DNA from 2 places in the Arsenicicoccus cauae genome. Region 2 is predicted to be linked to the other one. Evidence: riboswitches for the same ligand, from Rfam matches in the RefSeq annotation. Region 2 holds a riboswitch; the other holds the start of a gene.
What was found. Region 2 has a riboswitch for FMN ahead of ACF3NS_RS07680 (ABC transporter permease). Riboswitches for the same ligand answer to the same signal wherever they lie in the genome.

Region 1 (4,202 bases), 850 kb from region 2:
GACCTCGCCCGCGGCGCCGGGGTCGACGTCACGCTGGTGCCCGCGGCCGTGGACGAGTGCCTCGCCTACGCCAACCGCACGACCTCGGGCGGGGGCGTCGAGGGGACCTTCGACGCGCCGGTGTCCACGAGCTCGCGCGACCGCACCGACCAGCTCGTGGCGCTGCTCGGGCGCGACCCCGGCTGGCGCGGCTGAGGACGGCGGCGTCCTGGCCGAGATCGTCTGGGTGACCGCGTTCGTCGACGTGCCGGCGAGCCGGATGACCATGGCGGCCGACTCCTGGTGCGCCGTGACGGGCACGAGTCGTGGCACGTGATGCGGGACCCCGCGGGCCTGACCTGCTGCCTCACCCGCCGGGACCCCGTCACGGGCCGGGGCCAGGGGCGGCTAGGTGAGCGGGCGGCGACCCCGCGGAGAGAGCTCGCGCAGCGTGGAGGCGGTCGCGACGGCCGCGGTCGCCGCCTCGTGGCCCTTGTCCTCGCGCGACCCGGGCAGCCCCGCGCGGTCGATCGCCTGGGCGTCGTCGTCGCAGGTCAGCAGCCCGAACCCGATGGGGATGCCGCTCGTCACGGCGACCCGCGTGAGGCCATCGGTCGCCGCGCTGCACACGTAGTCGAAGTGTGGCGTGCCCCCGCGGACCACGACGCCGAGGGCGACCAGGGCGTCATACGAGGGTGCCAGGCGCGCGCAGGCCACCGGCAGCTCGAAGGAGCCCGGGACCCGGACGAGATCCACGTCGGTGACGCCGGCCTCCTCCAGGGCTCGGCGGGCGCCGTCGAGCAGACCGTCCATGACCGTGTCGTGCCAGGACGACGCGACGATCGCGACGCGCAGCCCGGCGCCGTCGACGGTGAGCGAGGGGGAGCCGTGGCCGGCCATGTCATGCCTCCTGGGCGAGCTGGTGGGTGGGGGAGGTCGCTCGGCGCAGGTGCCGGACCAGCGCGGCGATGGTGACGACCGGCAGGTCGTGCGCGGCACCGAGGGCGACGACGTCGGGGGTCCGCATCATCTCGCCGGTGTCGTGGACGAGCTCGGCGATGGCACCGACGGGGGACAGACCGGCGAGCCGGCACAGGTCGACGGCGGCCTCGGTGTGCCCCGGTCGCGCGAGGACGCCACCGTCACGCGCGCGCAGCGGCACGACGTGGCCGGGCCGGATCAGGTCGGTGGGCAGCGAGCCGGGGTCGGCCAGCGTGCGCACGGTGGCGGCGCGGTCGGCGGCGCTGATGCCGGTGGTGACCCCCGCCGCGGCGTCGACCGTCACGGTGTAGGCCGTCCGCAGGCTGTCCTCGTTGCGCTCCACCATGAGCGGCAGCTCGAGCCGGTCGGCCCAGTCGTCGGGCATCGGCGCGCAGACGTAGCCGGACGTGTGCCGGATCGTCCACGCCAGCCACTCGATGGTCAGGGTCTGCGCGGCGAGGACGACGTCGCCCTCGTTCTCCCGGTCGACGTCGTCGAGGACCAGGACCGGACGTCCCCCGCGCAGCGCCCGCAGGGCGTCCTGGATGGGTGACTCGACGAACATCACTGTCCTCCTGGGTGATCGAGGTGATCGAGGTGATCGAGGTGATCACGGTGGTCGAGGTGATCGACGGGCTCGAGGGTGATGCGGACGTCTCCGTCGAGGACGGCCACGTCGGTGGTCGCGAGCCGGTGGGCGTCCGCGATGGTGGCGACCCCGAGGTCACCCACGGCGGCCGCGCCCGAGCCGAGCAGCGCGGGTGCGACATACGCCACCACGCGGTCGACCACACCGGCGCGCAGCCAGGCCGCCGCCGTGGTGGGTCCGCCCTCGAGCCACACGTGACGCACGTCGAGCTCGTGCAGGGTCGCGAGGACCAGGTGCGGGTCGCGCTCGCGGACGAGCAGGCTCGAGGCGCCGTCGTCGAGCACGCGGGCGGTGGGCGGTATGTCGCGCCGGCCCACCACCACGCGCAGGGGCTGACGCTCGTGGTGGGACCCGTCGGCGTCGCGCACCGTCAGGCGCGGGTCGTCGGCGAGGACGGTGCCGGTGCCGACCACGATCGCCCCGGCGGTGGCGCGCAGCCGGTGCACGTCGGCGCGGGCCGCGGGGCCGGTGATCCACTGGCTGCTGCCGTCGCGCGCCGCCGAACGGCCGTCGATGGTGGCGGCGAGCTTCCAGGTCACGAAGGGCCGCCCGTGGGTCATCGCGTGCGCGAACGCCTCGACCAGCGCGTCCGCCCCCTCGACCGGCACCAGGTCGCACCGGATGCCGGCCGACCGCAGCGTCTGCGCGCCCCCGACGGCCACGGGGTTGGGGTCCGGCAGGGCGTAGGCGACGCGCCGGATCCCCGCCCCGACCAGGGCCTCGGCGCACGGACCGGTCCTGCCGGTGTGGTTGCACGGCTCCAGCGACACGTAGGCCGTGCCCCCGCGCGTGTCGTGCCCCGCCGCACGCGCCTCGGCGAGAGCGACGAGCTCGGCGTGCGGGGTGCCGGCGCCGCGGTGCCAGCCCTCGCCGATCACCTCGCCGTCACCGCCCAGCAGGACGCAGCCCACCCGCGGGTTGGGGTCGGCTGCGGGGCCGTTGGCGGCCAGCGCCACGGCTCGGCGCATCAGCACGAGGTCCCGCTCGGCGTCGTCGTGGTGACGCCTATGCGCATCGCCCCGGTCGTCGGCGGCGGTCTGGCCGCTCATCTCGTCCCTCTCGCTCGCTGCTGGTGCGCGCGCTCCGGGGGATGACGCTGACGGGCGACCACGGCGGCCCGCCGGCATACGGCCTGCCGCAGGATGCCCTGCGTCGAGGCACCCTCGCGGGGCACCTCTCGTGCTGCCTCCCATCCGGACTTTCACCGTCGGTCCTGGAGTTCCACCAGGTCAACCGCCCACCTCTGGGAGGTGGTCGGGTCGCGGACTGTCACCGCCGGCTCGGAATTGCACCGACCCCGGAGCACGTGCCCCAAGTCTGCCACAGGCACCCATGAGGACCTGGGTCACCGCAGGTGCGAGGGTGTCGGTGCCGGTGCCGCGGAGGTCCTCGGTGCGCCCGGCGGGCAGCACCTCATGGCGGGCTGGCACCGCGCTGACCTGTCGCCGGTCTCGTCCGGCGGCGTCGCCGCGGGAGTTCCTGGGGGCCGAGCTGAGCGCGCTGACCAGTCGGTCGAGTCGGTCCAGACGGTCGGACTGACCGGGCAGACCGGTCAGAGCGGTCAGACCGTCCAGACCGGTCAGTCCAGCAGCCGCCCGATCGTGGTCGGCAGGTCGGCGAGCGAGGCGATCACTGCGCCGGCCCCGGCCTCTCGCAGCGCCCGCGTGTCGTGCGCTCCCGACACGACGGCGATGCCGGTCGCGCCGGCGAGGGACGCGGCGTGCATGTCAGCCACGTGGTCACCGACGTAGAACGCCGCGTCCTCCTCGCGCAGCGGGATCGCCTTCTGCTCACCGAAGTGGTCTCCGTAGTACGCGTCCACGAGGTCACCCAGGCCGGCGTCGACCAGGGCCACGTCGACGACGGGGTGGTGCTTCGCGGACACGACGACGACCCGGAAGGCGTTGTCGCGCAGCCACTCCAGCGCCTCGCGTGCGCCGGGCATGGGCCCCGCCTCGCCCGGCCGCTCCTCGTCGTACGCGCGCCGGTAGAACGGCACGAACTCGGCGGGGTCGGTCCCGGGTGCCACGCGCTGCAGGATCTCCTCCAGCGGGTAGCCGAACCACGGCGTGAACGCAGCGGCCTGGACGTCGGGGATCCGCATGGCGCGGAAGGCCGATCGGAAGGACTCCACGATGCGTTCGGTGGAGTCCACAAGGGTCTGGTCGAGGTCGAAGCCGACGGTGCGGGTCGTCATACGCTGATCCTCTCTCACCGGCCGACGGAGGACGCATGCTGCAGACCGACCTGCCCCGTGACTGGTGGAAGTCCGTCGTCGTCTACCAGATCTATCCGCGGTCCTTCCAGGACAGCGACGGCGACGGCGTCGGTGACCTGCGCGGGATCATCGGTCGCCTGGACCATCTGCAGCACCTCGGCGTCGACGTGCTCTGGCTCAGCCCCGTCTACCGATCGCCGATGGACGACAACGGCTATGACATCAGCGACTACCAGGACGTCGACCCGGTGTTCGGGACGCTCGCGGACCTGGACGAGCTCATCGCGGCGGCGCACGAGCGCGGCATACGGCTGGTGATGGACCTGGTGGTCAACCACACGAGCGACGAGCACGCGTGGTTCGTCGAGAGTCGCG
Region 2 (4,202 bases):
CGTGCACGCTGGTGGGCTGGCTGGCCAGGCCCGCGCGGTGGAGGGCGGCATACAGCCAGTCCCCGCTGCGGTCCCCGGTGAAGATCCGGCCGGTCCGGTTGGCGCCGTGCGCCGCGGGGGCGAGCCCGACGATCAGCGCGCGCGGGTGCGGGTCTCCCCACCCCGGCGCCGGGCGGCCCCAGTAGGGCTGGTCGGCGAACGCGGCCCGCTTGGCGCGGGCGACCTGCTCGCGCCACCCGACCAGGCGTGGGCAGGCCTGGCAGACGGCCACTCTCGCGTCGAGCTGATCGAGGGACCGGGCCGACCCCGCCAGCCGTATGACGTCCGTCGCGGCTGCGGCACGCGGGGTGCGGGGCCGCGCGGGATCCCCGGGCCAGCCCGTGCCCGGCGGCACGGGCGAGGGATGCAGGTCGCCGGTGCCGGGGTGCGGGAGCAGGTCCATGCCGGCAGGATGCCATCCCGCACCGCCGGGCGTGCACGGCATCCGGTGGACCTGGTCCGAGAGCTAGCGAGGAGCCGGCCGGGGAGGATGAGCGGCAGCAGGACCGGCAGCAGGCTCGCGTCAGCGCGAGACGTAGCCCGTCGCCACCGCGTCACCCGCGGGGACGTCCTTGGGGATCAGGCCCTGCGAGCGCATGAACGTCGACATGGCCTTCCACTGTGCCGGGTCCAGCCTGCCGCTGACCGCCCCGTCCTTGGTGCGCATGACCGTGACCGTCGCGTCCAGGGTGGCTCGGGCCGCGGCGGCGGCCTTGGCCTCGGCGAGGTTGGGCACGTGCCGCGCCGAGTCCTTGATGGCCTGCTCCGGGTCGGAGACCATCATCTGGATGCCGTCCAGCATCCCGTCGGCCACCGCGCGGACACGGTCCGGGTTGGCGCGCAGGTAGTCCCGGGTGGTCACGAGCGAGATGGACACGAGCGGCACCTCGCCCGTCGCCGTGAGCGGGATCGAGCGCACGTCGAGCCCGGCGAGCCGCATCTGCACCGTGTCGTTGTTGGCGTAGCCCATGACGGCGTCCACCTTGCGGGTCGCGAGCGCGGCCTGGCTGGTGTATCCGATCTCGGTGACCCGCACGTCCCGCTCGGTGATGCCCGCGGCCTTGAACATCGCCAGGGCCCCGAGCCAGCTCTCGCCATACCGCCCGGGCACCCCGAGGGACCGACCCTCGAGGTCGGCGGGTGTCTTGATCGGGGAGTCGGCCGGGACGATCAGCTCGACGGGGTACCTCCGGTAGTAGGAAGCGACGGCCACCAGGTCCAGACCCTTGGCGCGGGCCTCGACCATCTCGTCGCCGCCCGCGATGACCAGGTCCTCCTGCCCGGAGGCGATGGCCGTGAACAGCCCCTCCTGCGCGCCGTGGTGGCGGACGGTGACGTCGGTGCCACGACGCCGGAAGGAGCCCTGCTCGATCCCCACGTAGAACGGCGCGAACTGGATGTTGGGGATGTAGGTGAGGCCGACCGTGGCCCTCCCTCCCCCGGTGCTGCTGCTCGCGGGCGTGCCGGTCGGCGCACCGGCGGTGGACGAGCGGACCACCGGGTCGCCGCTGCCGCCGCACGCGGCCAGCGCCAGCACCGAGGTGAGTCCGACGGCGGTGAGCAGGGATCGGCGGGTGATGGTCACGGGGAGTGGTCCTCTCGGGGATGCGGGGGTGCGGGAGTGCGGGTGGGTGAGGTCCGGTCAGCCGCGAGGGGTCTCACGGACGTCGGCGACGATCGTGGAGCGTCGCTCGACGACCAGGAGCAGGGTGTATGCCGAGGCTGCGATCACGCAGAGCATCACGATGACGGCGACCATGCCCGCCGTGTCGACCGCGTCCCGCTGCAGCGTGAGCAGGGTGCCGAGCCCCTCGCCGCCCATGACCATCTCGCCCACGACGGCCCCGGTCACGGACAGGGTGAAGCCGTTGCGCAGGCCGGCGAGGACGTTGGGCAGGGCCAGGGGCGCCTCGACGTGCCGGAGCAGGTCCCAGCTGCCGGCGCCGTCGATGCGGGCGGCGTCCACGACCTCGCGCGGGACGTGGGTCAGGCCGACGACGGAGGAGATGAGGATCGGAAAGAACACCATCAGCGAGCACAGGCCCATGATCGCGGTCAGGCCGTAGCCGACCCAGAGCACGAGCAGCGGGGCGAGGGCGATGGCGGGGATCGCCTGGGTGGCCCCGAGGAAGGGGGTCACGGCGGCGCCGACCCAGCGCGACCGGTGGACCAGCACGGCCAGGGGCAGGGCGACAGCGGCGCCGAGCGCGCAGCCGCCGAGCGCCTCGGCGAGGGTGAGCGCGACGTAGGGCCACACCACGGGGCCGCCCAGCATGCCCACCAGACGTGTCGCCACGTCGAGCGGACCGGGCAGCAGGAAGGCCGGCAGCCCGGCGAACGCCGCGACCAGCGCCCAGACGGCGAGCAGGACGGCGCCGAGCGCCAGCGGCGCCAGCCAGGTGTGCCTCGCGTGTCGGGTCATCCTCACCTCCGGTCGACTCCCGTGCCGATGCTGCGTGGCTGCGCCGGGGTCACCGTCGGTCGACGGACGTGCGCCAGGTCCGGATCCGCGCCGGTCCCTGGACCGGAGCGGGCGCAGACAGGGCGCCGCGTGCTGCCTCCCATCCGGACTTTCACCGTCGGTCCTGGAGTTCCACCAGGTCAACCGCCCACCTCGGAGAGGTGGTCGGGTCGCGGACTGTCACCGCCGGCTCGGAATTGCACCGACCCCGGAGCACGTGGTCCCCCCAGTGTAGGCCCGGCGGCGAGGTGCCACCGTCAGTCGGTGTCGGCCGCCAGGCGCAGGCAGACGCCGTCGAGGATGTCGTGCTCGGAGGTCACGACGAGGTCGTCCGCACCGGCGGCGAGCACTCGGTCGACGACCCGGCCCCAGATCAGCGCGCCGGCCCCGATGACGTCGACCCGCCCCGGGTGCATGAACGGCAGCGCCGCGCGGCGGCGGCGGTCGAGGTGGAGCAGGTCCGCACAGGCCGCGCGGACCTGGTCGGCGGGGAGCCTCGACAGGTGGATGGCCTCGGGGTCGTATGCCGTCAGCCCCATCGCGTGTGCGGTCACGGTCGTGACGGTGCCGGCGACGCCGACGAGGGTGCGGACCCCGGCGAGCTCGACGGTGGCGGCGGCCAGGTCCAGCTGCCGGTCCACCTCGGCGAGGGCGACGGCCAGCTCCTCGGCGGTGGGCGGGTCGTGGTGCAGGTAGCGCTCGACGTGCCGCACGCACCCCATGTCCGCCGAGATCGCCGCCTCGACGACGCCGTCCGCCGTGCCGCGCACGAGCTCCGTGGACCCGCCGCCGAGATCGACGACGAGGTAGGGGCCGGGGACGTCCGCCGCCCCGAGGTCGCCGGTCGCGCCGAGGAAGGACAGCTCGGCCTCCTCGGCGCCGCTGATCACCTCGGGAGCGACGCCGTCGTGCCCGTGCTCGGCGAAGGCTGCGACCACCCCGGCCGCGAAGTCCTCGGCGTTGCCGGCGTCCCGGGCGGCCGAGGTCGCCACGAAGCGCACGTCCGCCACGCCGAGCTCGGCGCACTGCTCGGCATACTCCCGCGACCGTCCGAGGGCGCGGGCCAGGGCGGCCTCGCAGATGCGGCCGGTCCGGTCGACGCCCTCGCCGAGGCGGACGACCTCCATGCGGCGCACGACGTCGTGCAGGACGGGTGCGGTCGGCGCGGTGAGGTCGACGTCCGCGACGAGCAGCCGGATCGAGTTGGTGCCGCAGTCCACGGCCGCGACGCGGCGCACCTCGCCGGCCGTCCCGGCAACGGGGCTCACCGGCGTTCCCAGCCGTCCTCGGTCGGCACGACGCACGGTCCGGGCGCCCACCACTGCCCCACGGCCTCGACGGCCTCGTCGCCGAGCGGGTTGACCCCCGGGCCGGCGGCGAGCGCGTGGCCCGCGAGCACGTGGAGGCACTTGACGCGGGTAGGCATGCCCCCAGCGGAGATCCCGTCGATCTCGGGCACCGCGCCCAGCTCGGCCCGGTCCGCGAGGTAGGCCTCGTGCGCGCGGCGGTAGGCCTCGGCCAGCGCCTCGTCGTCCTGCAGCCTCTCGGTCATCTCGCGCATGACGCCATGGGCCTCGAGGGTCGACAGCGCGCCGGTCAGCCGAGGACACGTGGCGTAGTAGGTGGTCGGGAAGGGCGTCCCGTCGGCCAGCCTCGGCCGCGTGCGCAGGACGTCCGGGCGCCCGCACGGGCAACGGTGCGC

Region 1: it holds a riboswitch for FMN, as region 2 does, so the genes downstream of both, ribD (bifunctional diaminohydroxyphosphoribosylaminopyrimidine deaminase/5-amino-6-(5-phosphoribosylamino)uracil reductase RibD) here and ACF3NS_RS07680 (ABC transporter permease) in region 2, are expected to answer to the same signal.

What each region holds. Positions count from the first base shown of each region.
Region 1 covers NZ_CP171001.1:2,481,437-2,485,638, forward strand. The annotation lists gene ACF3NS_RS11575 (acVLRF1 family peptidyl-tRNA hydrolase) at 1-195, shown strand, start outside; gene ribH (6,7-dimethyl-8-ribityllumazine synthase) at 388-879, opposite strand; partial or broken gene ribB (3,4-dihydroxy-2-butanone-4-phosphate synthase) at 920-1,525, opposite strand; gene ribD (bifunctional diaminohydroxyphosphoribosylaminopyrimidine deaminase/5-amino-6-(5-phosphoribosylamino)uracil reductase RibD) at 1,525-2,658, opposite strand; FMN riboswitch at 2,785-2,919, opposite strand; gene ACF3NS_RS11595 (HAD family hydrolase) at 3,189-3,806, opposite strand; gene ACF3NS_RS11600 (alpha-glucosidase) at 3,842-4,202, shown strand, end outside.
Region 2 covers NZ_CP171001.1:1,628,781-1,632,982, reverse strand. The annotation lists gene ACF3NS_RS07690 (uracil-DNA glycosylase) at 1-442, opposite strand, end outside; gene ACF3NS_RS07685 (ABC transporter substrate-binding protein) at 563-1,624, opposite strand; gene ACF3NS_RS07680 (ABC transporter permease) at 1,682-2,461, opposite strand; FMN riboswitch at 2,589-2,719, opposite strand; gene ACF3NS_RS07675 (exopolyphosphatase) at 2,758-3,738, opposite strand; gene ACF3NS_RS07670 (DUF501 domain-containing protein) at 3,765-4,202, opposite strand, start outside.